2 linked regions of the Nordella sp. HKS 07 genome follow. Each later gene encodes a partner of the first gene's protein in a complex. Links are inferred from orthologs where the notes say so. Each region holds a gene or a part of one and is shown on either strand. Other genes may lie near its edges. The genes, in order: dnaG and G5V57_RS24750.

Region 1 (14,412 bases):
GCCGGCAGCTTCTCGGCCTCGACCTTGATGGGAAGATTCTCGGAAGGCTCTTCCTCGTCCTTGGCCGTCTTGACGGTGTCGTTGCCCTCTTCCTCGCTCTCGACGACATTGATGCCCATCTCGTTGAGCATCGACATGATGTCTTCGATCTGCTCGGGGCTCGTCTCCTCGGAGGGGAGGACGGAATTGAGCTCGTCGAGCGTCACATAACCGCGCTGCTTGGCAGCCCGGATCATGCGCTTGACGGCCGCATCGGTGAGATCGAGAACGGGGGAATCCTGGCCCTCGCCCGGAGTCTCCTGGGCTTCCTGCTCTTCGGCTGCGGGCTGGGCTTCGTTTTCTTCGGTCTGCGGTTCGCGCATCTGGGCTCGGGCCATGCGTCGCCTATCCTTCTCGTCTCAACTGATTCGGGGCCGTGCGAGGTTGTACCCGCCGGCCCGTTAACCCGTTCCTAACCTTACCCCACGCGCTTCGGACGGATATCGGTTCCCTCCGATCGCGCCTGATCGATGTACATCCCTAGACAGCGTTCGCGCTGCGCCCCGAGGCCTCGCCAAACCCTTCGATATGGGCTTCCATTCCGACGTGGGATGCCAGCTCTTCGCGGATCTGATTGAGCGCGACGAGCCTCTCCTCCGTCGGATCGGCGGCGAATTGTGCCTCGGCAGCCTTGAGCTCCCGATCCAGAGTTACGCTTTTCCTGTGCAGGGCGAACATCTGACGAAGCGCTGTCCGGGCGTCCGCAGACGCAGCACCGGGGTTCAGGAACCATTCGTTCAGACGTACAGCCTGGCTTTCAAGGCGGGCCACAACCGGGCCGAAACCTTTATCGTTCAGGTGGTCCTTGAGAGACGATCCGTCAAGACCTTCTCTCAGGGCGGCCATATCTATGATTTGCCGCTTGAGCGAGTCAAGCTCGTGTGAAACGAATTCCGCTGCGGCATAATCATCCAGGAAATCATGCAGAAGCTCGGGATGATTGATAATTGCCAGGAGTAAAAGCCGCTCCCGGCGCTCCTGCTCATGCTGGCTGCTGCGTTGCGCCAGCGGGCTCGACCGCAAGCCGGCGCTGGCGGGAGCGGAATAATCATGCGGGAGCGGCCGGGCCCGGGGCCCCCGCCGCGCCTGAACAAGGGGCTTTGGCAGCGCATTTTTGCCCCGTCCCCGGCCGAAGGCGCGCTGAGAGGGCCCGCCCTGGGGGGCCAGATGCCGGGCGAGTTTCGCCTTGAAATCCTCGCCATAATATTTGCGCACCGTCTCATCGCCGATCTCGCGCACCAGGCTCGTGAGCCTCACCTCGAAGGAGGCGCGCCCGTCCGGCGTATCGATCCGGGCCTGATCGGCCTCGCGGTTCCACAGCACTTCGGCGAGCGGTCGGGCCTCGGCGATCACGTTTTTCAGGGCCTCGGCGCCCTCGTGCTTGAGGAGGTCGTCCGGGTCCTGGCCTTCCGGCAGCAGCGCGAATTTGAGCGAATGGCCGGGCTTGAGGAGCGGCAGCGCCAGATCGAGCGCCCGATAGGCGGCCTTGAGCCCCGCCGCATCACCATCGAAGCAGAGGGTGGGAGACGGCGCGATCCGCCACAGGAGGGCCAATTGGTCGGTGGTGAGCGCGGTCCCGAGCGGCGCCACCACATGGCCGATCCCGGCGCGATGCAGCGCGATCGCATCCATATAGCCCTCGACCGCGATGATCTCGCCCGCCTGGTGGGCGAGTGCGCGCGCTTTGTCGAGATTGTAGAGGACGAAGCCCTTGTGAAAGAGCGCCGTCTCGGGCGAATTGAGATATTTCGCGAGCGCATCCTTGGACAGCGCCCGGCCGCCAAAGGCGATCACCCTCCCCCGCGGATCGCGGATCGGGAACATCACCCGGTCGCGGAAGCGGTCATAGGCGACCGGGATATCCTCACCAGTGACGACGAGGCCTGCTTCCGCCATCTGCTCGACGGTCACGCCCTTGTCCGCGAGGTGGCTGCGCAAGGCGGATCGGTCGTCGGGTCCGTAGCCCAAGCGGAATTCCTGCTGGATGGCGGCAGTGAGGCCGCGATCGGCAAGATAGCCGCGCGCTTTGGCGCCTTTGGCCGATTGCAGCATCTCCTCGAAGAACTTCGCCGCGAGTTCCATCACGTCATAAAGACTGGTGCGCAGCTTTTCGCGCCGCTCATCATCTTCCGACACATTGGGCATCGGCAGGCCGGCTTCCTGCGCCAGTCTTTCGACGGCTTCCGGGAAGCTCACCCCTTCCTTTTCGGTGAGGAAGGTGAAGATGTCGCCCGACGCCTTGCAGCCGAAGCAGTGATAACGCCCTTTTCGATCCTCGACATGGAAGGAGGCCGTCTTCTCATTGTGGAAGGGACAGCAGCCCCAGAAATCGCCCCGGCCCGGATTGGACTTGCGCCGGTCCCATTGCACATGCCGGCCCACCACCGTGGACGCCGACACGCGGGCCCTGATCTCGTCGAGGAAGGTGGGGGAAAATCTCATAGCCTACCAATGACCACATATGTCGGGGCGAAGCGTTAAGCCAAATCCGCCCATGCACAGCCTTTCAACATAAAAGCGGCGAACAAAGGGAGAAACCAGATAGATCGTCGCCCTGGCAAAAGCCGGGGCTCACTAAATTCCTGCCACACGACCAGCACCAGCCGTTTTGTGCGTATTGAAACGGCCCCGGCTTTCGTAAGGGCAACGAGGGAAGACGCTACCCACTTCCCTGGATTTCAGGCTTGGGCTGACGTCGTAGCAACCTGCGAATCGTCATCACCGCGAACCAGCAGAACAGGATCACGACGCCGAGCGCCACGAAGGGCACGGCCAGCGCCAGCAACGACACCAGCGCCGCCCCGCCCAGTTCCCCGGTCGCCACCACCGGATTGCCGAGCCCGCCGGTGAAGACGGTGGAATTGGCCCGGATGAAGGCGGTGACACCTTGCGTGATGCCGGCCGCACCGCCACCCGCGATGACGGCGGCCGTCCATTTCACCAAAGGGGGCAGATCCGCCATCACGGCGGCGGAAACCAGCGTGCCGGCCACCAGGGCCGTAGGTGTGGCGATCGTGTCGAGCAGATTGTCGACGCCCGGAATATAGAAAGCGAGAATCTCGGCGAGCGCGGCGACACCCAGCATGATCACGGCGGCCGGGCTCGCGAGCCAGGCGAAGCCGTCACTGATCGGAATATATCCGCCATAGGCGGCGACGCTGGTGATGAGAAGCGGCAGGAAGACCCGGAAGCCCACCCCCGAGGCGAGCCCGACGCCGAGGGCGATCGAAACCGCGTAATCGAAAGGTGTCATGGCCATCACTCCTCAACCGCCGACAATATAGTGAGTCTCAGATCCGAATGCATGCACACCAATCCTCCCTCCGCCGCGCGAAGCGCGGGAGGGTGGCGCGCGGAACGCGCGACGGGTGGGGTCTCTCCGCAAGCGAGATCTTTCAAGCAAGATGATTGCAAGCTGTTCAGACTAATTGATGAACACGTGTCGGCGGCGAGCCCGCACCCGTCCGCCCTGTGGGCGGACACCCTCCCCGCGCTGCGCGCGGCGGAGGGACATTGCGTTATCCTCGCACCTGTGTGGCCGAGGGTAGAAGCGCATTCGTCATGAGATGCGTGAATGTGCGACCCCACGACCCATGCGGCGGGCGCATGCTATCCGCCCGCTCCCTGCTCTGGCTTGCCGAGCGCCGCTCTGCGACCATGGCGCATGCAGAGACTCGGCTGGCATGACAATGATCTGAAACAGGTCGGCGCCGATTTCGGTGTTGCGGCCGAAGTCGCGGCCTGTGACGAGCAGGCCCGGCTCGCGCTCCAGTTGGCGGAATATTCCAACAGCGTCTATGCCGACCATATCGCGGTGCGCCCTTCATGAATGAGACATCCTCTGCGTCGGGCCGCCCGCTCTGGCTGCTGCTCGCGCCCGCCATCTTTCTCGTTCTCTGGTCGGGCGGCTACAGCATCGCCAAGCTCGGCATCCTGCATGCCGAGCCGCTGACCTTCCTCGCTTTGCGCTACGCCGCCGTGCTGATCATCCTGGCGCCCTTCGCCATCGCCATGAAGCCCGCCTGGCCGACGAAGCCGGCGCAATGGTTCCACATCGCTTTTGTCGGCTTCCTGATCCAGGGCGTCTATTTCGGCCTCTGCTATCTCGCCTTCAATGCAGGTGCGTCCGCCGGCACCGTCGCCATCATCGTCTGCCTGCAGCCGATCCTGGTCGGACTGATCGCGCCCTACTTCGCGCGTGAACGCGTCAGCGCGCTGCGCTGGCTGGGCCTCGTCCTCGGGCTCGCCGGCGCGGCCACCGTTATTCTCGGCCAGTCGGCGGTCAAGGCGGAAAGCATCTTCGGCATCCTGTGCTCCATCGGCGCGCTCATCGGCATCACAGCCGGCACCTTGTGGGAGAAGCGCTTCGGTGTCAGCCATCATCCGATCGTGTCGAACATGGTCCAATATGTGGCAGGCCTCGCCAGCACCTTGCCCCTGGCGCTCGCCACCGAAACGCTCGCCGTCGACTGGACCTCGCCGGAATTCTACGCGTCCTTCGCCTATCTTGTGATCGCCAATTCGCTGATCTCGATGACCTTGCTGCTGGCGATGATCCGGGCCGGCGAGGTCTCGCGCGTTTCGTCTCTCTTTTATCTTGTGCCACCGGTCGCGACGCTGATGGCCTGGCCGATCCTCGGCGAAGCGATGCCGCCCTTGGCCTGGCTCGGCATGGGCATCGCCGCGATCGGCGTCGCGATTGCGAGCCGCCGGTCGGCGTGAGATAGTCCCCGTCCCCATTTCAAGGAGGTCCCGAAGATGAAAGCACTTTACACCGCTCATGGCAGCGCAACCGGCGGTCGCGACGGACAAGGCCGCACCGATGACGGCAAGATCGACGTCAAGCTGACGCTGCCCAAGGAGATGGGCGGCTCCGGCACCGGCACGAATCCGGAGCAGCTGTTCTCGGTCGGCTATTCCGCCTGCTATCTGGGCGCGCTCAAATTCGTGGCCGGCAAGGAGAATGTGAAAATCTCCGACGCGGCGAAAGTGTCGGCCAATGTCGGCATCGGCGAACGTGACGACAAGCAGGGCTTCGGCCTCGTCGTGGCGCTCGAAGTGAGCCTGCCGGGCATCGACAAGGCGAAGGCCGAGGACCTCGTCAAGAAGGCCCATGTCGTGTGCCCCTACAGCCACGCCACCAAGGGCAATGTCCAGGTCACGACCACGGTCGTGTGACCGGGCTCTCGCCCATACCTCCCCTTCTCCCGCTTGCGGGAGAAGGTGGCCGAAGGCCGGATGAGGGTGTATCTCGCCGAGTGATCGGAATCTCATAGAGCACGATATCCCAGCCGACACCCTCACCCGCCCTATTGGGCACCCTCTCCCGCAAGCAAGCGGGAGAGGGGGAAAGCTAGAGAGCGAGGGGAGATCAAAAATCTCGTTTCCGATGTCGATCGGACTTCTGCCCAAACGACTATGGTTCAGCGATCGAGCCGATCGCCACTGAAGCCCTCAGGAGACGAACCATGAAATACATGCTTTTGCTCTATCGTGACGAAAGCCGCTTCAAGAAGACGGACACTGACATGTCCGCCCCTTACATCGCCTATACGCAGGCCTTGATGGGCGCCGGCGTGCTGGCCGGCGGCGACCGCCTGCAGCCGGTCGAAACCGCTTCCACGGTGCGCCAGGTGAACGGCGAGACGTCGGTCCTCGACGGACCCTATGCCGACTCCAAGGAGCAATTGGGCGGCTTCTACATCATCGATGTGCCCGACCTCGATTCAGCCCTGAAATGGGCGGCGCGCTGTCCCGGGGCCACGCAAGGCAGCGTCGAGGTCCGTCCGCTGTGGTCGATGCCGCCCCCCAAATGAGCGATGCGGCCAGCCTGTCGCCTGCCGCCGTCGAGCATGTCGCGCGGGCGAGCTACGGCAAGCTGGTCGCCTATCTCTCGGCCCGCACGCGTGATGTCGCCAAGGCCGAGGACGCTCTCGCGTTTTCCTTTCTCGAGGCGCTTAGCCGCTGGCCGAAAAGCGGCATTCCGGACAGCCCGGAAGCTTGGCTCCTCACCGTCGCAAGGCGGCAGCTGGTCGATCAGGCGCGGCGCGCCATGACAGCCGAGCGGGGCATCGATCATCTGACGCTGCTTTCGGAAGAGCTGCGCGAGGCGCCGCATGACATACCGGATGAACGGCTCAGCCTGATGTTCGCCTGCGCCCATCCGGCGATCGATGTCCGCATGCGCGCACCGCTCATCCTGCAGACCGTGCTGGGCTTCGATGCGGCAAATATCGCCCGGGCATTTCTGATCGCGCCCGCCACGATGAGCCAGCGCCTGGTGCGCGCCAAGGCCAAGATCAAGGATGCCGGCATTCCCTTCCGCATCCCCGCGCGCGATGAATTGCCCGAGCGCCTCGAGGCGGTGCTGGCCGCCGCCTACGCCACCTTCAGTGCCGGCTGGGCCGATCCGATGGGCGCTGATGCTCAGAGGAAAGGCCTCGCCGATGAGGCCATCTGGCTCGCCCGCCTCATTGTCGAACTTTTGCCGGAGGAGCCCGAAGCACTGGGCCTCCTGGCGCTGCTGCTCCATATCGACGCGCGCCGCCTCGCCCGCCGTGACGATTTCGGACGCTTCATTCCGCTGATGGAGCAGGATCCGGCCCGCTGGCGCAGCGGCATGATCGAGGAGGCCGATGCCCTCCTCTCCAGGGCCAGCACATTCCGTTGCATCGGGCGTTATCAGCTCGAAGCGGCGATCCAGTCGGCCCATGCGATCAGGAGGCGCACCGGCCGCGCCGATTGGGCTGCGCTCGAGCGGCTTTATGACCGGCTTTACGAACTCACCCGCTCGCCCGTCGTGGCACTCAATCGTGCTGTCATCATTGCGGAAACACGCGGCGCCCAGGAAGGCCTCGAAGTGCTCGATGCCTTGGCGCAGGACAAGCGCCTCGCCGACTACCAGCCTTATTGGGCGGCGCGCGCCGATCTCCTGGCGCGCCTGTCCGACAAAGCGGCCGCCAATGACGCCTATTTGCGCGCCATCGGCCTCGAAGCCGATCCGGCGGTCAGGGATTTCCTGGAAGAGCGCCGCAAGCGTGTCATGGCTTGAGCCACGGCCGGTTTTGTCCTAACCCTTGGTGCTTGATGATTTCGGACATAAACCTCTCAAAATCTCTCATGCTGAGGTGGCCGCGAAGCAGCCCTCGAAGCATCCATCAGGATAGAGCCAGAATGCTTCATGACACCCTTCGAGGCTACCCCGGCTCAAGGCCGGGGTCGCACCTCAGGGTGAGGGTGACGGGACGAATTGATCTCACGCTTTAACTCTTCAAAATAAGAATGGCCTTGGGGGAAACACGTGCTCTTGCAGATCGCCTTCGACAAGCCCGAACATCTCTCCCTCCTGCCTTTGGTCAAGCCCTATGCCGATATCATCGAGATCGGCACGCCGCTTCTGAAGCGCTTCGGCGTTGCGGCCATCACCACCGCGCGCGAGCTCTGCCCCGATGTGCTGGTGCTCGCCGACACCAAGACCGTCGATGGCGGCCAGTTCGAGGCGGATATGGTGTTCGGCGCCGGCGCCGCCTTCATGACGGTGCTCTCCTGCGCCTCCACCGCGACCCATGAGACAGTCGGCCGGCGCGCGCAATTCTTCGGCGCGACGGTCATCGTCGACACCATCACCGAATCCGGCAAAGCGGAGCTGCTGCCCAAGGGCGCATCCTTTCCGGAAAACTTCGGCTATGTCGCCGTCCATTCGCCGACCGATGCCCGCCTCGCCGGCAACACATCGACCGCGCATATCGATGCGGTGCGGCAGGTGCACGACAAAGGCTTCCGCGTATCGCTCGCCGGCGGCATCGGCCCTGCGACGCTCGATGCGGTGATCGCCGTCAATCCTGAGATCGTCGTCGTCGGCAGCGCCATCACCGAGGCCGCCAATCCGAAAGAGGTGTTACAATGGATCCGCGACAGACTGCCCGATCCCGGCCGTGGCTGGCCGTGGGACAGGAAATAGCGGAGCTCCTCGCCCGTATCGACGCCGGCGCCTTCACGAAGGTGGTTGGCGCCTTCGGCGATCCCGGGCAGCGCTGGTTCTTCTCAGGCCAAGGCCGTTCCGGGCTCGTCGCCCAGATGGCGGCGATGCGTTTCATGCATATTGGTCGCACGGTGCATTTCGTCGGCGAAGTCTCCGCCCCATCGATCCGCAAAGGTGATGCGCTGCTCGTCATATCGGGCTCGGGCGAAACGCCGGTCAGCGTCGGCTTCGCCCGCATCGCGAAAGAGGAAGGTGCGAAGGTCGTGACGCTGACCCATAAACCCAAAGGCGCGCTTGCCGGCATCGCCGATATCGTGCTCGCCGTCCCGGTCGAGACGACCGAGCAGTTCGGCGGCAGCCTCTTCGAGCAATCCTGTCTCCTGCTGCTCGACGGCGTCATATTGAGCCTCGCGCGCGAAATGCCGGACGCGCACAAGATCATGCTGCATCGCCACACCAACCTGCAGTGAGGCAATGCTAATTCACTCGCCCACGAAATTTCCCTTCTCCCGCAAGCGGGAGAAGGGAAATGATTGAAACGCCTGCCGTCCTCAGCATCGGCGACGGCATCATCGACGCGGTCGAGCTTTCGCCCGGCAATGTCGAGAATTTCCCAGGCGGGGCGGGGCTCAATCTCGCTGTCGGCCTCGCGCGGCTGGGGCTCGCTTCGCAATTGGTGACGCGCTTCGGCCTCGACCGCTACGGGTTCCTGATCGAGCGCTATCTGCGTGAGGAAGGGGTGCGCATCTTCAACGCGCCCAATGTCGATTTCACCGGTGTGGCCTTTTCACGCCGGCGCAATGGCGAGCCGACTTACGAATTCACGCCCGAAATGTATCGTCGCCGCATCGCCTTCACCGAAGACGTGATGATCGCGATCGAAAACGCCGCCTCGATTGCGGTCAATTCCTTCCCCTTCGACGATACGAGTCAGACCGATGCTCTGGTCGAAGCACTCTCTCCTGCAATAGGCCTGATCGTCGTCGATCCCAATCCGCGTCCACGCCTCATTCACGACATGGCCGCCTATCGCGCCGGCGCCGAGCGTGCGATGGCCAAAGCCGCGCTCGTCAAGCTCAGCGACGAGGACGCGGGCTTGTTTTATGACGGCGATCGTGACGCCGCCATCGGCCGCCTCTTCGGCCTCGGCGTCGAAGCGCTGCTGCTCACACATGGCAGTGAAGGCGCAAGCCTCCACACCCGTTCCGGCCTGTCGGTCTCGGTTCCGGTCGCCGCGCCGATGAAACCAATCGTCGACACGATGGGCGCCGGCGATGCGACGCTCGCCACGGTGATCGCCTTCATCCTGCGCCAGGGCATGCCTGGCAATGCCGAAGACTGGCGTCTGTGCTTGACCGAAGCGATGCAGGTCGCCGCCGCGACCTGTGCTCATGCCGGCGGCGGCCTGGTCCTACCGGAAATGCGTCTGAAAGCCCAGGGTTGAGCGCTCTCTCATGCTTCCCTTCTCCCGCCTGCGGGGCGAGACGCGGTAGCGAAGCTGACAAAAAGGTCCAGTGGACCTTTTTGAGCGACGAGCGCCGGAGCGCAAGCGAAGGCCTTCAGTGGCCGAAGGCCGGATGAGGGTGTTCCTTAAGGCAATGATAACGCGCGTCATTGAGTCGAAATGCCTGACCCAGGCGCCCAGTCTGCGCCGCAACTAGACATCCGCGGAGTCCCGTTTGTGGTTGGGCCTGCGCGGGCAGCGCCTTCACGGTCATAAATTCACTCGACAGCATTCCCTAGATCACGATGAGTTTGGGTTGAATCAACCCAAACTCATAAACGTGATCGATTCTTATATGTTAGCGCGGGATTCTTGCGAAAAACCGGTATCCACTTTTTCGCATCCCGCGCTAGCCAAGCTGCCGCCCGATTGACCAACACCCTCATCCGCCCTTCGGGCACCTTCTCCCGCAAGGCAAACGGGCGAAGGGGAAAATCGGTCAGCCACGACCTCTGCTCATGCCGGTGGCGGGCTGATGTTTCCCGACACGCCGCTCAAAGCGCGAAGGTCACCGCTTCTCCTCGCCAAAGGCGGACGGCGGAGTTCAACTGGGGATTGATGCAAGTCGGCGTCGAGAGCCGAGGCAAGATCGAAGAAGCGGCGCCGCACCTCCAGGGCATAGGGGTTCAGGCGCTCGATCGCATCGAATAGTTCGGGCGGGTCGTGGCGTACCATCTCGACAGCCTCGTAAAGCAGATCGAAGCTGCGCGTCGTGATCAGATCCGGCAACGGCTCCATTTTGACGAGCACCTTCGCGATGAGATGGGTCAACCCCTGCGAAAGGGCGGCGTCCCGATCATGTACATCAGGCGTCGTTGTGACCACCTTGAGTCCGAGCGCGATCTGAAGGAAAGCGGCGACGCGCCTGTGACTGCGTCCCCTTACCGGGCAAAGCGCGATCTTGAGGCCTCGCACGCCGCTGCGGGCGCTTTGTGGTCCGAACAGCGGGTGCGTCGCAACAATGTCGACATAGGGCGGAAGCAGCTCTCGCATGAGACGCGCAGGCTCGACCTTCACCGATCCGACGTCGAGAACCAACGCGCCGGGTCTGACATGGGGGGCGATGGCCCTTATCGTGTCCGCCATGCGCGCAACGGGAACAGCGATCACCACAATCTGACACCCGGCCGTCTCGGCCAGTCCCGCGCTCCCGGCAAAGGCTGGATCGAAAACATGGAGAGCGAAATGGGGCGAAAGGTGGCAGGCGGCCAGACGCCCGAAGGCGCCGAAGCCGATGAGGCCAAGCGAAAGTCGGCGATGAGGCCGATGTGACGCATCTTGGAGGGCAGGCATTCGGAAAGCTCCGCTGGCAGGCTGCCGAGCCAGAGCTGTCTACCGGAACACAACCGCTGGCCAAGCAGCGGTTGAAGGACGACAAAGCACCCCGCCGCTAATGAAGCGGCGCGTAATACATTCCGGTGACGAAAAGGGTCCTGGTCATGATGTGCGGATAGCGAACCGTGCCGTCGGTGTCAATGACGTCTCTGGAGCGCGTCGAGTTCAACTCCCCAAAAGCCCCTTGATCACGCCGCCGGCCTTGCCGAAATCGATCTGGCCCGAATATTTGGCCTTGAGCGCGCCCATCACCTTGCCCATGTCCTTGATCGACGTGGCGCCTGTGTCCTTGATGACCTGGGCGATCGCCGCCTTCACTTCCTCGTCCGAAAGCTGCTTCGGCATGTAGTCCTGGATGATCGCGATCTCCTCGCGCTCCTGGGCGGCAAGCTCGTCGCGCCCGGCCTTTTCATAGATCTCCAGGCTCTCCTGGCGCTGTTTGACCATCTTGGCCATGACCTCGACGATCTGCGCGTCATTGACGCCGGCGTCGGGTCCGGCCGTGCGGTTCAGGATGTCGCGGTCCTTGATGGCGGAATTGACGAGGCGCAGCGTCGAGACGCGCCTTTTGTCGCCCGATTTCATCGCCTCTTTCAGGCTGTCATTGATCTGGTCGCGCAGGCCCATGGGAATATCCTTACCGGTGAAAGGGTTTGAGATACGCCGGGACAGCCGGCGGCGCAACCTTGACGGCCCCGGCCCGGGCCAATAAGAGAACGCAAATTCAGGAGATGCGAGTCCATGGCCAAGAAAGCCCCTGCCCGTCCGGTGAAACCGAGGGCGGCGAAGAAACCTGCGCGCCCGTCCTTCTCGGACTGGGAGACGCCGCGTATTACCGGGCTCCTGGTTCTGGCCGATGGCACCGTCATCGAGGGCCAGGGATTCGGCGCCGAGGGCGACGCCGTCGGTGAAGTCTGCTTCAACACGGCGATGACCGGCTACCAGGAGGTCCTGACCGATCCCTCCTATGCTGGCCAGATCGTCACCTTCACCTTCCCCCATATCGGCAATGTCGGCACCAATGAGGACGACATCGAGACGACCAACCTCGCCGCCACCTCGGGCGTGCGCGGCTGCGTCGTCAAGGCGTCCGTCACCGACCCCGCCAATTACCGCAGCCACCGCCATTTCAGCCAGTGGCTGAAGGCCCGGGGCATTGTTGGCCTGTCCGGTATCGACACCCGTGCCTTGACCAATCTCATCCGCGAGAAGGGCATGCCCAACGGCGTCATCGCCTACAACGCCAAGGGCAAGTTCGATCTGAAGAAACTCAAGGCCATGGCGGCCGAATGGCCGGGCCTGGTCGGCATGGATCTCGCCAAGGACGTGTCGCTGACCCAGCGTTTGGACTGGGACGAGACGACCTGGGACTGGAAGGCGGGTTACCAGCATACCAATGGCGCCAGCCACAGGGTCGTCGCCGTCGATTACGGGCTCAAGCGCAATATCCTGCGCTGCCTCACGGCTGCCGGCTGCGAGGTGACCGTCGTGCCGGCCACCGCCCAGGCCGAGGATATCCTGGCCATGAATCCGGACGGCATCTTCCTGTCGAACGGCCCCGGCGATCCGGAAGCCACCGGCGAATATGCGGTCCCTGAGATCAAGAAGCTCGTCTCCTCCGGCAAGCCCGTCTTCGGCATCTGCCTTGGCCATCAGATGCTGGCGCTGGCGCTCGGCGCCAGGACGCGCAAGATGCATCAGGGCCATCACGGCGCCAATCATCCGGTCAAGGACTTCACCACCGGCAAGGTCGAGATCACCTCGATGAATCACGGCTTCACCGTGGATCGCGAGACGCTGCCCCAAGGCGTGGTCGAGACCCATGTCTCGCTTTTCGACGGCTCCAATTGCGGCATCGCCATCGAAGGCAAGCCGGTGTTCTCGGTGCAGTATCACCCGGAAGCCTCGCCCGGCCCTCAGGACAGCCACTATCTCTTCAAGCGCTTCGTCGAGCAGATGGACAAGGCGAAGGGCTGAGCATGGGACCGAGAAAAGAGATGGAGCGCCGACAGACCCTATGAGAATGTCCGGCGCACTCATCGCCGTTCGCCCCCTCTTGCAACCGTGGGCCAAACCAGGTTGGAAATGCCACGGTGCACGCCGCCGGATGGCTTTGAGGACTCCCCTCTTCTCGCCGAATTCCCTGCAAATCCCTGCAAATCCGCTGTAAATTCCGCTGCAAACACTCCTGCAAATCCCTGCATCTCGACCTGCACCGTTACATGACTGTCACACAGGCATGTGCTTCAGAAGCGATGCCGGACAATACCCAGTCCCTCGTCTCGCCCGCCGATGTGCCGGGCTTCGTCTGCGCCTACCGCTTCGGCCCTGACGGGTCGGCAAGGCGGCTCATCGAGACCGACATCGATCCAGCACTTTCGAGTCCCGAGGGCCAGTGGCTCTGGATCCATCTCAATTCCATCGACCAGCGCTGCGCCCGCTGGCTCGCCCGATCGGGCCGCTTCTCGTCGCCCGCCATCGATTTCATCGAGCACATCCCCGCCTATCAGCTCATCGAATGTTTCCCCGCCGACGCCGCCGGCAGCGTCGCCGATCTCCGCCGCGACTTCACCGGCGAGACGCACGAGACCTGTCGTCTGCAGTTTCTTCTCGCCGAGGGCATACTCGTCACGATGCGGGCGAAGCCGGTGCGTTCGGCCGAGCTCGTCCGCCGCCATCTCGAGGCGGGACGGCCCGTTTCATCGCCCGCGCAATTGCTGCTCGCCTTCTTCATCCATTATGCGCAAGGCATCGAAAGCGTGCTGCATGACCTCGCCGCCGAGATCGAGCTCATCGAGGACCGCGTGCTCGACGAGCGCGTCACCGATGAGCGCCGGCGCGCCGTGATCGTGCGCCGTGAGGCCGCCATGCTGCACCGTCAGCAGCGCAGCCTGCGCCGCGTGCTCGCCGATACGCAACGCGCGGTCCCGCGCTTTCCCGCCGATCTTTCCGACCTGCTCGATCTCCACGCCCATCTCGACCAGGAATTCGAGCAGATCGAGCAGCGCGCCCGTCTCTTCCACGACGAGATCGACGCCAAGCTCGCCTCCGAGACCAACCGGCAGCTTTACCGCCTCTCCGTCCTCACCGCCCTCTTCCTGCCGCCTACTCTCGTCGGCGGCCTGTTCGGCATGAATCTCGAAGGAATCCCCTGGTCGGGAATGCATGGCGGCTTCTGGTTCGCGACCGCCGCCGCTCTGCTCTCTTCCGCCGGCACCTGGCTCTTCCTTCGTTACCTTGATCGGAAATGATCAGCCGTCTTTCAGAAGGCGTTTCAGTTTGGTCAATCGCATCTCCGGTGTCTCCTCGTAATCGAGCGTGCCGAAGAACCTGCCCTCGCGGTCCATGAGATAGACGAGCGCCGTGTGGTTCATCGTGTAACCGCCGTCGCTCGTCGGCACTTTCTCATAGAAGACGCGATAGAACTTGGCGATCTGAGCAAGCTCCTCGGGACTTGGTCTGAGCCCGATAATGCGCGGATCGAAGCTCGTCAGATAGTTCGTCATGAAGTCGAGCGTATCGCGCTCGGGATCGACGGTGACGAAGAAGACCT
Region 2 (14,399 bases), 5.1 Mb from region 1 along the record:
AGCTGAACTCGATCGGCGCCTGGCGCGGCCACGGCTTGCCTATTCCGCCACTCTTCGGATCATCGCCCGAGCCGTCGGGCGGGTACTATTCGAAGGATGTCATTCGCGGCATGGTGACGTTTGCGGCCGACCTCGGCATCGACATCGTGCCCGAGATCGATGTGCCCGGCCATTGCTTCGCCGCCCAGCAGTCTTTGCCCTGGCTGCATGATCCGCACGAGACGGGCGAATACTTCTCCATCCAGGGCTATCCCAACAACTGCATCAATCCTGCTGGCGAGGAGACCTATCGCTTCATGGAGACGGTTCTGGACGAGCTTATCGAGCTCTTTCCCTCACGCACCATTCATGTCGGCGCCGATGAAGTGCCGGCCGATGCCTGGAGCCGCTCGCCGCAGGCCAAGGCCAAGCTCGCCGAATTGCAGGGCTCCGGGCGAGCGGAACTGCAGGCGCATTTCCTGCGCCGCGTGCAGGCCCATCTCACCGCCAGGGGCCGCATCACCGGCGCCTGGGAAGAGGCCGCCCATGGCGGCGGCATCGACAAGGCGAACTGCTATCTCAATGGCTGGCACTCGGTTGAGATCAACGCCAAGCTCGCGGAGGAGGGCTATGACATCGTCGTCTGCCCGGCGCAGGTCTATTATCTCGACATGGCGCATAGCGCCGAATGGGCTGAGCCCGGCGCTTCCTGGGCCGGCTGGTCGAGCCTCGAGAAGACGTATGCGTTCGATCCGGCCGCCGGCTGGAGCGACGCGCAGAAGCGTCATCTGCTGGGTGTCCAGACCTGCATCTGGTCGGAGCCGATGACCGACCGGCGCGTCTTCAACCGTCTCGTCTTCCCGCGGATATCGGCGATGGCCGAGACGGGCTGGACGAAGAGCGAGGCGAAGTCCTGGCCGCGTTTCAGGGCATTGGCCGGGCTGATGCCGGCGCTCTATCCGCGATGAGGCTTGTCAAACGTCCGCTTCGAAAGTCACGCGTCCGTCGCAAATGGTGACGGCGGGCTTGATCCTGGCCAAGTCCTCCGCCCGCGTCGTTTCGAGGTCGCCATCATAGACCACCACATCAGCAAGAAGCCCCTCGACGAGGCGGCCCTTCTTGGCTTCGGCGAACTCGGTATAGGCGCTGTCGGACGTGAAGGCGGCGGCCGCGTCCATGAAGCTCTGGCGCTGTGGTGGGCAGTCGGGGGCGATCGGCGACTGCGTCATCGCCGACTGCATGCCCTGCAACGGATCGAGCGGCGAGATCGGCCAGTCGGAGGAGAAACTGATATGGGCGCCGGCTTCGCGCAAAGTCTGCCAGGCATAGGAATAAGGCAGCTTCTTCCCGATGCGCTCGCGGCAGGGCTCTTCCGGCACGCCCGGAACGCCGAGACCCACTATCGGCTGCAGCGAGGCGACGACGCCCAATTCTTTGAGCCGCGGAATATCGGCGGGATCGATCACCTCGATATGCTCGATGCGATGGCGGGAGTCGCGCGTGCCGTTCACCTTCCGCGCAAACTCATAACCATCGAGCGTGCGCCTCACCGCGGCATCGCCGATCGCATGCACGCTGATCTGCAGCCCGTTCCGGTCGGCGCGCGCCGCGACCTCGTTGAACTGGTCGGCCGTGAAAAGCGCGAAGCCGCGCTCGCCCGGATGGTTGGGATAGTCGTCGAGCATCAGCGCCGTCATGGATTCGATCACACCGTCCATGAAGATCTTGACGCGGCCCGAATAGAGCATGTCGTCATTGTAGCGCGCCCGCATCTCGACCGCCTCGTCGACGCGCTCGGTGGCGAAGAAGTTCTTCTGATGCCAGGGCACCTGCACGCGGCAGACGAGATCGCCTTCCTGGCGCAGCGCGTCGAGCAGCTCGAGCTGATAATAATTGCCGTCCATGTTGTGGATGGAGGTGATGCCGAGCGAGGCGCAGTATTTGAGGCCGCGCTTGAGGGCCGCCATGTCGGCGCGCCGGTCCCCCTCGCTCGCCGGCGGCACCGGATTCTCACCGGTGGTCATCCCGAGCGACTCGCGCCCCTGGGTCGGGGTGAGCGCGAAGACGGGGCCATAGGCCGCCGGCTCCTTGAGCTCACCGGCGGCGAGCCCGTCCGCCCCCATGACGATTTCGTTGCCGGGCGGGAGGGCCTTGCCGTGGAGGATGCCCGCCGCTTTCAGCGCCGCGGTATTGGCCCACACGGTGTGATGGTCGAAGCAGCACAGGATGAAGGGGGCGGTCGGGCAGGACCTGGTCGAGATCCTGGCGGGTGATGATGCCGGTCGGCCGGATGGTCATGTAGTTCGCGCCATTGGCGACGATGATCTTGTCGTCGGGGCGCTTGGCCGAATAAGCACGCACCGCCCGGGTCAGGGCCTCGATGCCTTCGAGTCCCGTGACCATGAGGCTGTCGAGCTCGACCGAGCCCATGAAGATATGCATATGGCTCTCGATCATGCCGGGAAGCACCGTCTTGCCGCGCGCATCGATCACCCGCGTATGCGGGGCCTTGAGCCCCGCGATATCGTCCTGCCTTCCGACCGCGAGCAGCCGGTTCCCGGCGATCGCCAGCGCTTCAGCGCGCGGCAACGCCTTGTCCATGGTCAGGATTTTGGCATTGGTGATGATGATATCGGCTGTCGGCATAGTCCGTCCTGGCTGAAAAAGGGGCTCGAAATTGCCCGCTTGATATTCTTATAGCAAGACCCCACACTATGGCTGGTTTCAACAATCGAAAGGAGGTGATCCGATGTCGAGTGAGTTCACTGCGTTTGTCACGCTCGTGCGGGTCGCAGCGGAGGCTCCTTGCCTTTCCTGACGTTATCCGGATCGGGATGCTGACCAACGCATCTCACGGGAAGGGCCGCTCGCGCGGCCCTTCTTTTTGCCTCTTAGCCCGGCCATGACGAGTTGGGGAGACCCCTAAGCCTTCAAGATTTCCATCTGGATCGGCCCTTCGGCGCGGCCGTGGATGAACTGGTCGACAGAGGCGTTGCCGCTCTCGTCGACCGAGCTCGCCGGGCCCTGCCAGATGATCTCGCCCTTGTGGATCATGGCGATGCGGTCAGCGATCTTGCGGGCCGACGCCATGTCGTGGGTGATCGAGATGGTGGTGGCGCCGAGACGCTCCACGCAGTCGACGATCAGGTTGTTGATGACGTCCGCCATGATCGGATCGAGGCCGGTGGTCGGCTCGTCGAAGAAGATGATCTCGGGGTCGGCGGCGATGGCGCGGGCGAGGCCGACGCGTTTCTGCATGCCGCCCGACAGTTCCGCCGGGTGGAGCTGACCCACTTCGGGGCCGAGCCCCACCTGCCGCAGTTTCTCCATCGCGATATCCCGCGCCTGCTTGCGCGGCATGTTGCGGCCCTGGATGAGGCCGAAAGCGACATTCTCCCAGACGGGGAGGGAGTCGAAGAGAGCGCCCCCCTGGAACAGCATGCCGAAGCGCTGCAGGAAGGCGTCCCGGTCCTTGCCGGTGAGGCCGGTGACTTCCTTGCCGCCGATGCTGATCGAGCCCGAATCCGGACGCACGATGCCGAGGATGGACTTGATCATCACCGACTTGCCGGTGCCCGAACCGCCGATGACGACCAGCGACTGGGCTTTCGGCACGGTGAGATTGATGCCGTTGAGGACCTTCTTCGGTCCGAAGGCCTTGCGGACGTCCTTGAGGACTATGTAGTCGGTCTCGTCCATCAGATCACTCCGAGAACAACAGCGAGGTGAGGACGAAATTGGCGGCGAGGATAAGGATCGCCGAGCTTACCACCGCATTGGTGGTGGCGCGGCCGACACCTTGCGCGCCGCCTTTCGAATGAAAGCCGTGATAGCAGCCCATCAGCGTGATGATGAAGCCGAACACCGCCGCCTTGATGAGACCCGACATCACGTCGCCGAATTGCAGGAAGTCTGCCGTGCTCTTGATATAGGCGAAGGAGTTGAAGCCGAGCGAGCGGGTGCCGATGACATAGCCGCCCATGATGCCGATGATATCGGCAATGAAGACCAGGATCGGCAAGGTAATGACGCCGGCGAGGATGCGCGGGCCGACGAGATATTTGAACGGGTTGGTCGCGAGCGTCGTCAGAGCATCGATCTGCTCGGTGACCCGCATGGTGCCGAGCTCGGCGGCGATCGAGGCGCCGACGCGGCCCGCCACCATGAGACCGGCGAGCACGGGCCCCAGCTCACGGGTGATGCCGAGCGCCACGATGGTCGAAACGAGGCTTTCGGCGTTGAAGCGCGAGCCGCCGAGATAGATCTGCAGCGCGAGAGCGCCGCCGGTGAAGAAGGCGGTAAGGCCTACGACAGGCAGCGAGTTATAGCCAATCTTGAGCATCTGCTCGAAAATCTGGCGCACATAGATAGTGGGCGTCAGGCCCTGCACCAGCGCATCCTTGATGAAAAGGACAGTGCTGCCGATCTCGGTGAGGAGGGCCAGCACGACGCGGCCCAGATTGGCGAGGAAGTTCACGATAGGGGAGCCTTGGAGAGGTGCGATTCGGCCCCTGAATATAGACGGGTGAAGCGCTGACCTAAACGGGTGAGGAGTTCATAGGAGATGGTGCCAGCCCATTCTGCCGTTTCATCGATGGCAATATTACGGCCGATGAGTTCCGCTCTTGTTCCGCGCCTGCACAGATCTACCGGCACCTGCGTCACGTCGACCGCCATCATGTCCATCGAAACGCGCCCGATCACCGGACAACGGCGGTCGGCGATATAGACCTGGGCCGGGCCGTTGGTGGCCCGCGAGCTCAAGGAGCGCGGCACGCCGTCCTTGTAGCCGGCGCCCAATATCGCGATACGAGTCGGCCGCGTGGCCCGCCAGGTGGCGCCGTAGCCGACGCTTTCGCCGGCCTCGATTTCGCGCAGCTGCAACACGGTGCCCTGAAGATGCGCGACCGGCAGCATCGGATTGGCCGCCGGCGCCACCGGATTGCCGCCATAGAGCGCGATGCCGGGGCGCACCATGTCATGGGTGTAGTCGGGACCGAGGAAGATGCCGCTCGAATTGGCGAGGCTCGCCGGAATGCCGGGCAGGCGCCGGCGCAACGCCGAAAAGGCGGCATTCTGGCGGCCATTGAGCGGATGGCCCGGCTCGTCGGCACAAGCGAGATGGCTCATCAGCAAGGTGAGATTGAGCCGGGCGCTGATCTCATTGTCGCCGAGCAACGCCTCGAAGGCCGGACCTGAAAAGCCCAGGCGGTTGATGCCGGTATCGACATGGATGGCGCAGGGGAGGTTGCGGCCATATTCGGTGCCGAAGGCCGCCCATTCGCGTGCCTCTTCGACGGTGATGAGAGCGGGGCGCAGATCCTCGCGCGCATAGAATTCGGCCTGGCCCGGAAACAGGCCGTCCAGCACATAGATGACGGCCTCGCGCGGCAGGATTGACCTGAGCTCGCCGCCCTCCATTGGCCGCGCCACGAAGAAGGTGCGGCAACCTGCCGCCCACAGCGCTACCGCGACCTGCTCGACGCCCAGACCATAGGCATTGCCTTTGACCGCGGCCCCGCATTCGGCCGGGGCGGCCCTGGCGGCAAGCCGCTTCCAGTTTTCCTGGATGGCGGTGAGATCGACCGTCAGAACGGCGCCGGCCAGATCGGTGGGCGGCCCGCTGATATGGGCGTTGAACGAGCTCATCGCCTGCGCATAAAGCGTCAAACGGCCGGGGATGCAAGGATATATCGGTCAGACGCGTTAATCACGCGCTGACGGGTTTACGTGTGGTCTGGCGCCCGCGCAGCAGCGCCAGCGCCATTTCCGCGACGGCGAAGGCCAGCACGGCGGCGAGAAAGCCCGCTATGCCGACCGTCACGATCAGCCAGCCGCCAAGCACCGGAAAGCCGAAAATGCCGAAGAAATAGGCGATGACGAACCAGGTCAAGGCGGCGCTGCGGTGCTCAGGCGGCGCGTCATTGACGGCCTGTGTCTGGATGACTGTGTAGACGAGGCCATAGCCGAGGCCGAGCAGGATGGCGCTCGCGATCTGGACCGGCACCCCATAGACAAGGCCGAAGGCGGTCACGACGCCGAGGATCATCAGCGCCAGGAGAACGACGGACGCGCGATCGCCATCGGCGCGGTTGATCATCGGCGCCAGGACGAAGCGCGCCACCACCACGGTGACGGCATAGGCGGCGAAAAAGGTGCCGGCCTCGAGGCCGGTGCCGCGCACCAACGACGACTGGAAAGTAAGCATGCCGCTGAACACGCAGGCGCCGAGCCCCACCATGAGGATCGGATAGATCGCGCGCGAGGAGAGAAGCGCCGGCAGCGCGCGCATCCAGTTGCTGGTCTGCGCCCGCGCCTGGGAAGCTTGCGGCGACAAGGCTTCGAAGGTGAGGAGCAGGACGGCGGCGACGAGCGTGGCGCCGGCGATCACGCCGAAAGCGCCTCTGGTTGAGAGACCGAGATGCTCGACGAGCGCCGCCGCCACGATCGGGCTGAAGCCGATGCCCGCCATCTGGAAGGCGCCGAAGCGGGTGAACCAGAAGCCGCGATCCTGATCGGTGACGCGCTCCGAGAGCGCCATGGGCCCGGCGAGATAGAAGATGCCCCAGCCAAGCCCGATCAGGAAGCCGGCCAGCGCGATGAGCGGCGTCAATGTCGTGAGGAGCGCCAGAAAGCCATAGCCCGCCGCCACCGAGACGGCGCCCATGGCGCCCATGCGCGCCGCCTTGAGCTTCTTCGCATACCAGCCGACCAGCGGCACGCCGATAAGCGTGCCCGCCATCGCGCCCCCGAGCGTCGTGCTGGTGTCGATCTCGCTGCCGCCCAGGGCGCGGAAATGCTCAGTGAGCAGAAAGGTCGCGCCATAGCCGGCGGCGGTGAGGAGCGTGCCGACAAAGAGGAAATAAGCGTGCGATGCGCGCATGGATTCAGCCCGGTAGATGATGGGCCGACTATGGCTGCGATCGGCCACATGCGGTACGTCCACTTCCGGACAAGCGATGAAGTCCACTTAAACCAGGACCTATTGCAGCTCGGCTTCGGCGAGGATGGTCAGATCGCCATGACCGCGGAGGTATGTGACCGGCCAGGCTTCATCCTTCCGACCTCTGAGCAAGGCCTTGCAACAGGAGAAGGGAAACTGACGGAGAGCATAACCGCATGGGGCCTGGCTAGTTGAATTGCTCGGGCAGGTGGTCGGACTTGACCAGATCCTGGAACTTGGTGAGCGAGGCGTCGAATTGCAGTTCGACGATGCCGGTGGGGCCGTGGCGCTGCTTGGCGATGATGAGCTCGGCGACGCCGGTCACCCGGTTCATCGTCTCCTGCCACTCGAAATGCTCAGGCGTATTGGGCCGGGGCTCGGTGCGGCCGAGATAGTATTCCTCGCGGTAGATGAACATCACGACGTCGGCGTCCTGTTCGATCGAGCCGGATTCGCGCAAGTCGGCGAGCTGCGGGCGCTTGTCGTCGCGGTTCTCCACCTGACGCGAGAGCTGGGAGAGGGCGATGATCGGTACCTTGAGCTCCTTGGCCAGTGCCTTGAGTCCGACGGTGATCTCGGTGACTTCCTGGACGCGGCCTTCAGAGGCGCGCTTGGCGGAGCCGGCAAGGAGTTGGAGATAGTCGACGATGAGGAGGCCCAGGCCCCGCTGCCGTTTCAGGCGCCGGGCGCGCGCCGCGACCTGCGCGATGGTGAGGCCGCCGGTCGCGTCGATATAGAGCGGCAATGTCGACAATTCGCGCGACACCTCGACGATGCGATGGAATTCGTCCTCGGTGATCTTGCCGCGGCGGATGCGTTCCGAGGAGATGGCGGATTGCTCGGCGATGATACGCGTCGCCAATTGTTCCTGCGACATTTCGAGTGAAAAGAAGCCGACGACGCCGCCGTCGAGAATGCGCACTGTGCCGTCCGGCTGATGATCGGCCTTGTAGGACTTGGCGACGTAGTAGGCGATGTTGGTGGCGAGCGAGGTCTTGCCCATGGCAGGGCGCGCCGCGAGGATGATGAGATCCGACGCCTGCAGGCCGCCCATCTTCTCGTCGAGATCGCGCAAGCCCGCCGAAATGCCTGAAAGGCCGCCGTCGCGCTGATAGGCGCTGGCGGCCATGTCGACGGCTTCGGTGAGCGCCCGGCCGAATAGCTGGAAGCCTTGGCCGTATTTGCCGGTCTCGGCGATCTCATAGAGGCTCTGTTCGGCCGTCTCGATGAGATCTTTCGCGGTCAGGTCGACCGGCGTGTCGAAGGAGTTGTTGACGATCTCGGAGCCGATGTCGATGAGCTTGCGGCGTTGCGCCAGCTCATAGATGGCGCGGCCGTATTCCTCGGCATTGATGATGGTGGTCGCCGCGGCGGCAAGACGGGCGAGATAGACCGGGCCGCCGATCTCCTTCAGCGTCTCGTCGCGCTCGAAATAGGTCTTGAGCGTCACCGGAGAGGCGAGCTTGCCGGCACGGATGAGCGTCGCGGCCGCCTCGTAGATGCGCGCATGCACCGCCTCGAAGAAATGCGACGGGTCGAGGAAGGCCGAGACCCGGTCGCAGGCCTCATTATTGACCAGGATGGCGCCGAGCAGCGCCTGTTCCGCCTCGAGATTATGCGGAGGCGTGCGGTAGGAGTCGGTTTCCTGTTCGGGCTCGACCACCCGGGCGGTGTTTTGTGCGTTCATGAGTCTTTGATAGCGATTGCCGGTGTCAAAGGGCGAATCTATTGGCGATTATGCGCGCTATCCACAGCCAGGGGAAATGCTGATTTTCAAAATCAGGTGATTCGCTCATATCCCCTTGTAACTTTGACAAATCAGCCGCGCGCATGCCCGATATAGGTGATCGAGGTAGTCGGGAGGGAACCGAAGGTGAGGTCGAATCGCCGGTTGAGTCCGCATGGACCGAAACCGGCAAGTGGCGCCACGGCGAAATCATGCCGTTCCAGCTTGGCCTTGAGCTCGGCCGGGGTGATGAACAGGGCTGGATCATGGGTTCCCGGCGGCAGGAGGCGGAGAACGCTCTCGCCCAAAGTCACCACGACCAGCCTGGCCAGCCAGTTGCGGTTGATCGTGTCAAACAGGAAGAGACCACCCGGCTTCAGCACGCGACGGATCTCGCCGATGACCGCGTCGAGATCGCGCACATGCTCCAGCACATCGACGCAGAGCACGATATCGAGCGAGTTGTCGGCAACCGGCAGGCTCTCGCCCGCCCCGACGCGATAGTCGATGGGGAGGCCCGTGGCTTCCGCATGATTTTTGGCGATGGCAATGGCGGGTGCTGAAGGATCGACGCCGATGACATGAGCGCCGCGTTGCGCCAGGGCTTCCGACATGAAGCCGCCGCCGCAGCCGAGATCGAGCACCGACTTGCCGCGCCAGTCCCCGACGATCGGTGTGAAATAGGAAAGCCGCGCCGGCACCATGTTCTGCAGAAGCCGGAGCCAGCGGGTCTCGCCCGTCCACCAGCTCGATGCAAAGGTGTCGTAGATCGACAGATCGTTGCGGGCCGGATCGGGGGAGTGCTTCATTTTCTGTTGCGACGGAAGGGAAGCCAGTATGGCACATGCCGGCGGTAGGCTTCAAACTGATCACCGAAACGCGCTTTGAAGCGCGCTTCCTTGAAGAGCGGCCCGATGAGGCAGTAGAGCGTGAGCACGCCGGCAACCGTGAGCTGGTCGGGCGTCCAGGTCGGAACCGTCCACAAGGTGGCGGCGAAGGCGACATAGATGGGCTGTCGGCAAAATCTGAAAAGTCCCGTCCGCGGCATCGGCGGGTAGCGCACGGCGATGCCCCTGGCGATCGAATACCAGCCGAGAAGCCCCACTTGCAGCGCGAAGCCGGCATCGACGATGGCTTTAAGGAGGCTCAGCCAGGCAGCGGCATAGGCGCAGCACAAGGCGACGAGCAGGGGGCCTTCCGCCCGCCACCAGATGATTCCGCTCGGCGACCATAAGAGGAAGAGCGCCAGTACTTGCAGCGACGCAATCGCGGCATAGGTTGTTGTCGAGAGGTCGGCGCCCAATCCGGCCGGCGCCAAATGGCGCATGAAACGATTGCCGCCGCGCGTCAGCAGCAGGGAATGCGCGATGGGAAACTGAAGGAGAAGCATGCCGTTCGCGATGGAACCATACGGCTCCGCCAGATCTCCGAAGGACCGGCTCATGCCGTGATACATCATGACGATCATCGCCGCGACAGCCGCGATGAACAGGCTGTGGCACAGCAATCCGTAGCAGGCCGCAATGACTCGAGCGCCTGACGATCTGGCGGGAACGCCAAGGCGCTTTATATCTTTGATCTGCGCATCGGATTCTCCGAAAGCCGCTTCGCACTTTTCGGTCCGATGCTCTATCCGGCGCGCCGGTGGATTGATGATCATTCCTCCCCTACGCCCCAGGCCGCACGCTATTCCGTAGATGCCTGAGTATCAAGCTTGGATGCGCAGGGCGTCAATGCCACTCATTGGCGGGGAACATCAGGGTATTCTTGAGCACCACGCCGGGCGGCAGGCGCAATTGCAGCAGCACCACTTCCGCCACATCATCCGACGACATCATGCCGCTGCGGCTTTCCGATCCCGCCGGATGGAGATCTACATTGAGAATATCCCAGAAGGGCGTGTCGACACTGCCCGGGCAGACGGTCGATACACGGATGCCACGCGAGACCATTTCCCGTCCGAGGCATTCCATGAAACCCATCACCGCCCATTTGCTGGCGCAATAGCCCGACCAGTCGGCATAGCCGGTCGTGCCGGCCGAAGACGCGATGGCGACGAAGTCGCCGCGCGCCTGGGCCAGCATAGGTCTCAACGCGGCCTTGATGGTGTGAGCGGCGCCGTGGAAATTGACGTCCATCATCTGGCGCCAGTCTTCGGGATCGGCGCTCTCGACCGGTCCGATCGTGCCGATGCCGGCATTGGCGATGACGATGTCGAGCCGGCCGAGGCGGCTCACGGTATCGCCGACCACGCGCTCCGTCGCCGCGAAATCGCGGACATCGAGGCGGGTGAAGAAAGCCTGTCCGTTGGCGGCCTCGATCTCGCGCACGACGGCGGAGCCATGCGCCTCATTGCGTCCAAGCACGCCCACATGCGCGCCGTCGCGGGCGAGCTTGAGCGCGATCGCCCGGCCGAGTCCGCGTGTCGCTCCGGTGACCAGCGCGATGCGTCCGGCGAGCGGGCGTTCCTCTGTCATGGCTATTCCCTCCCGAGTGATGAAAGAGCCGCTCCGGCGATCTCGAGGCCGGCCAAGGCATCGCGCGCGGTGACGACGCTGGGGCGCTCTCCGGCGCGGATACAGTGGACGAAATAGGACACCTCGTTGAGAAGGGAATCGTCCGGCCCCAGCTCGGCGAGGTCGATGCTACGCGGCTTGTCGCCATACTGGCGGATATAGGTGCCGGTCTCGAAGTCGATGCCGCCGCGCTCAGCCACGATCTCGATGCGATCGGGCGCGGCCTCGCCCGGATAGGTCCAGGAGGTGGCGAGCGACCAGACGGCGCCCGTGTCGCCTTTGGCCGTCACCATGGTTTGCGATCGCTGCGCGCCGTCCGGGCTCCGCCAAGCGTGAACGTCCCTGGCCGTGCCGCCCGTCATCCATAAAGCGAGATCGATGTCGTGGATCATCGTCATCATGATGGGATCTATGTCGGGATAGCGCACCGCATGGCTGTCGTCGCGGTGACGCCTGGCGCTGAAGGAGAGCACGCGGCCGATCTCGCCCGATCCGATGATATCGGCGATCCGGCGATGAGGCGCGGAGAAACGCAGCACATGCCCGGGCAGCACGAAGGCCGGGCCGCGCGCGTCTGCCTCGACCAGGGGAAGGGCTTGCGACGCCGTCATGGCCATGGGCTTTTCGACGAGCGCCGGAATGCCGAGCTCAAGGGCCGCGAGCGCCAGCGGCACATGCGTCTGGCCCGGCGAGGCGATGATGACGCCATCGGGCCTGGTGTGCCGCAACAGGTCGATGATGTCGCCGCCCCAGTCCTTGACGCCATGGCGCTCGGCGGCCGTCCTGGCGGCCGTCTCATTGCGATCGGCGATGGCCACGACTTGCGCATCCGGGATACGAGCGATGACGCTCAAATGCTCCTGGCCGAAGAGTCCGGCGCCGGCGAGGGCGAGCTTTACCGCCATTACACGGTTCCCTCGGGCCCGGCGCCGCAGACCAGTGCGCAGACATGCCTGGCGCCCTTGAGCTGTGGCAGGTTCTGGCGCAAAGCGGCGATCGAGGCGGCGCCTGAGAGATCGGCGGCGATGCCCATTTCGAACCACAGGAAACACGAGGCCTCCGCCATCTCCTCATCGCTGACGAGCACGATGTCGTCGACCGTGGCGCGGACGGTTTCATAGATGCGCTCGTCGGTGCGCCGGCAGCTCATGGTCGGCACCCGTGAGGTCACTTCGGAAAGCGTCACCACATGGCCGGCATCGAGACTGGCCTTGAGCGTCGGCGAGCCTGTGGGCTCGATGCCGATGATGCGAATGTCGGGCCGCTTCGCCTTCAGCGCCGTGCCAAGACCGGAAATGAGCCCGCCGCCGCCAATGGCGATGAGAATCGCATCGATATCGGGAAGGTCGTCGAGGATCTCGAGGCCGAGCGTACCTTGCCCAGCGACGACGAGCGGGTCGGCGAAGGGATGGAAATAGGCCGCTCCCGTTTTCGCCGCATAGTCATGCGCCGCCTGGTTGGATTGGCTCCATTCGTCGCCGACGATCTCGACCTTGGCGTTCCAGGCCTTCATCTTGGCGACCTTGGCGGGCGAGACATTCGACGGGACGAAGATGGTCGCCGGCACCTTGGCCGCGAAGGCGGTGCGCGCCACCGCGAGGCCGTGATTTCCGCCCGAGGCCGTGGTGATGCCGCCTTTGATCTCGTCCTTGCCGGCGCCGAGAAGCCGGTTCATCGCGCCGCGCGCCTTGAACGAGCCCGTCACCTGCAGGCATTCGAGCTTGAGCGTCACCTTCGGCGCGCCGCTCAGGGAGGACTGAAGCTGATCCAGCGCCAGCACGGGCGTGCGCCGGATATGGGGGGCGATGCGGGTGCGCGCCGCCTCGATATCCTGGATGCTGATTATGACAGGTCTCCTTCATAGAGCGAGGCCACCACCAGGCAGCAATTGCCGGGCTTCACCCGGCCGGGCTGGCGGCGCCCATAGAGGATGCCGTCGGCTTGATAGTGGAGCAGGTCGGGCGGGCGCGTCGGGTCCCACAGGCAATGGATGCGCCCCGCCTCTTCGCCGGCTTTCACCTTCTGACCATTGGGATGGGAGGGCTCGAAGACGCCGTCCATCGTCGCATAGACATGCGCCTTGTTGCCGGCGAGATCCAGGATACGCCTGTCGGGCCGGGGTTCCGGCTTCTTGGCCTGGGGCAGGACACCCAGATGCGCCAGCACATTGCGCACGCCCCGGCGGCAGATGGCGAGGCCTTCGAGCGAGACGGTGCCACCGCCGCCCATCTCGGTACCGACGGTGACGAGGCCGGCATGGCAGGCGGCCGCCGTCGCGGTACGTGTGTCGCCGTGATTGCTGATGACGACGGCGAGCGGCGCGTCGAAGGCGAGCGCCGCCGCGATATTGCGCCGGAGCAGATCGGGATTGTCGGTCGGCTCGACGATGGCGCTGGGGAGGATGTCGAGCGAGGAGCCGCCGGAGTGAAGGTCGAGGAAGGCATCGCCGCGCGGGAAGATCTCGCGTGTCATATAGGCCGAGATCTGCTGGGTGATCGTGCCCTTGGGATCGCCGGGGAAGGTGCGGTTGAAATTGAGTCCGTCGACCGGCGAGGTGCGCCGCCCGGCCATGACAGCATGCACATTGATCGTCGGCAGCAGGATGAGGCGGCCCTGGATCTCCTTCGGATCGAGATCGCGGATCAGCTCGCAGATGGTGATCGGGCCTTCATATTCATCGCCATGATTGCCGCCTTCGATGATGACCGTCGGCCCCTTGCCGTTGCTGATGACGCAGAGCGGGATGCGTGTGACGCCCCAGGCATCGTCATGCGGCGAATGGGGGATGTTGACGAATCCGGTCTGCTTGCCGGGCCGGTCGAAGTCGATCGTGGTAAAGCCGGCAGCGCCTGTCATGTTGTCCTCTTTCTGATCGTTTCGATGGATTGCCTGAGGCTTTGCGCTTCATCCGGCGCCAATGCCCCAAACGCCATCTCGCAATGATATTCATCCTGCGGCGCCAATATGCGCAGACGGCCATTGGCCTTCTCCGCCGTATAGCCGTTGGGATCGGCGGTGGCCGGCAGCATCAATCCGAGGGCATCCTGGTCGCCGCTGCGGCTGATCCAGCGCACGCCACGATCGAGTTGCTGTGGACGATGGCTCACGAAATCGGCCGAGCCATCGGGAAGCAGCTGCATGCTGTGCGCCCATCCTGTCTCGTCGGCGCGGCAGTCGAGCGAGAAAACAAGCTCGGGATCGATTGCTTCGCCCGGTCGGATCTGCCGATGCCGGG

The links.
Region 2: the proteins of dnaG (region 1) and G5V57_RS24750 are in contact, whole or in part, in a crystal structure (PDB 2R6A), measured with the Geobacillus stearothermophilus proteins. The link is inferred for Nordella sp. HKS 07 from one-to-one orthologs. Residues at the interface, in WP_049624496.1 of Geobacillus stearothermophilus: Lys456, Leu457, Leu458, Pro459, Ala460, Asn463, Ala464, Leu467, Leu535, Leu536, Ile537, Ala538, Gln544, Glu545, Asp548, Tyr549, His552; in WP_033016901.1 of Geobacillus stearothermophilus: Ser13, Glu15, Ala16, Gln18, Glu91, Leu92, Asp94, Ala95, Val96, Pro97, Thr98, Ala99, Ala100, Asn101, Tyr104, Tyr105, Ile108.

The regions. Positions count from the first base shown.
Region 1 is NZ_CP049258.1:118,953-133,364, forward strand. Bases 1-2,932 are described here. They hold dnaG (DNA primase), read right to left. Parts: upstream 2,482-2,932; coding sequence 520-2,481; downstream 1-519. Other genes in these bases: rpoD (RNA polymerase sigma factor RpoD), read right to left, coding at 1-362; G5V57_RS00530 (DUF4126 domain-containing protein), read right to left, coding at 2,699-2,932. Also shown: more of G5V57_RS00530, read right to left, coding at 2,933-3,292; G5V57_RS00535 (hypothetical protein), read left to right, coding at 3,614-3,868; G5V57_RS00540 (DMT family transporter), read left to right, coding at 3,865-4,761; G5V57_RS00545 (organic hydroperoxide resistance protein), read left to right, coding at 4,798-5,217; G5V57_RS00550 (YciI family protein), read left to right, coding at 5,508-5,855; G5V57_RS00555 (RNA polymerase sigma factor), read left to right, coding at 5,852-7,090; G5V57_RS00560 (orotidine 5'-phosphate decarboxylase / HUMPS family protein), read left to right, coding at 7,340-7,999; G5V57_RS00565 (SIS domain-containing protein), read left to right, coding at 7,984-8,490; G5V57_RS00570 (PfkB family carbohydrate kinase), read left to right, coding at 8,550-9,464; G5V57_RS00580 (prephenate dehydrogenase/arogenate dehydrogenase family protein), read right to left, coding at 9,981-10,817; G5V57_RS00585 (GatB/YqeY domain-containing protein), read right to left, coding at 11,025-11,486; carA (glutamine-hydrolyzing carbamoyl-phosphate synthase small subunit), read left to right, coding at 11,601-12,836; G5V57_RS00595 (CorA family divalent cation transporter), read left to right, coding at 13,115-14,110; G5V57_RS00600 (SCO family protein), read right to left, coding at 14,111-14,412. UniProt on the Escherichia coli protein: RNA polymerase that catalyzes the synthesis of short RNA molecules used as primers for DNA polymerase during DNA replication.
Region 2 is NZ_CP049258.1:5,255,455-5,269,853, forward strand. The notes cover bases 6,360-9,278. They hold G5V57_RS24750 (replicative DNA helicase), read right to left. Parts: upstream 8,610-9,278; coding sequence 7,110-8,609; downstream 6,360-7,109. Other genes in these bases: G5V57_RS24745 (MFS transporter), read right to left, coding at 6,360-6,862; ubiG (bifunctional 2-polyprenyl-6-hydroxyphenol methylase/3-demethylubiquinol 3-O-methyltransferase UbiG), read right to left, coding at 8,741-9,278. Outside these bases: G5V57_RS24720 (beta-N-acetylhexosaminidase), read left to right, coding at 1-947; G5V57_RS24725 (amidohydrolase), read right to left, coding at 954-2,180; G5V57_RS35370 (amidohydrolase family protein), read right to left, coding at 2,074-2,625; G5V57_RS24730 (ABC transporter ATP-binding protein), read right to left, coding at 2,902-3,678; G5V57_RS24735 (ABC transporter permease), read right to left, coding at 3,683-4,456; alr (alanine racemase), read right to left, coding at 4,453-5,628; more of G5V57_RS24745, read right to left, coding at 5,690-6,359; more of ubiG, read right to left, coding at 9,279-9,457; G5V57_RS24760 (isoprenylcysteine carboxylmethyltransferase family protein), read right to left, coding at 9,454-10,308; G5V57_RS24765 (SDR family oxidoreductase), read right to left, coding at 10,379-11,125; G5V57_RS24770 (Gfo/Idh/MocA family protein), read right to left, coding at 11,128-12,069; G5V57_RS24775 (threonine/serine dehydratase), read right to left, coding at 12,069-13,010; G5V57_RS24780 (succinylglutamate desuccinylase/aspartoacylase family protein), read right to left, coding at 13,007-14,020; G5V57_RS24785 (DUF4432 family protein), read right to left, coding at 14,017-14,399. UniProt on the Escherichia coli protein: The main replicative DNA helicase, it participates in initiation and elongation during chromosome replication. Travels ahead of the DNA replisome, separating dsDNA into templates for DNA synthesis.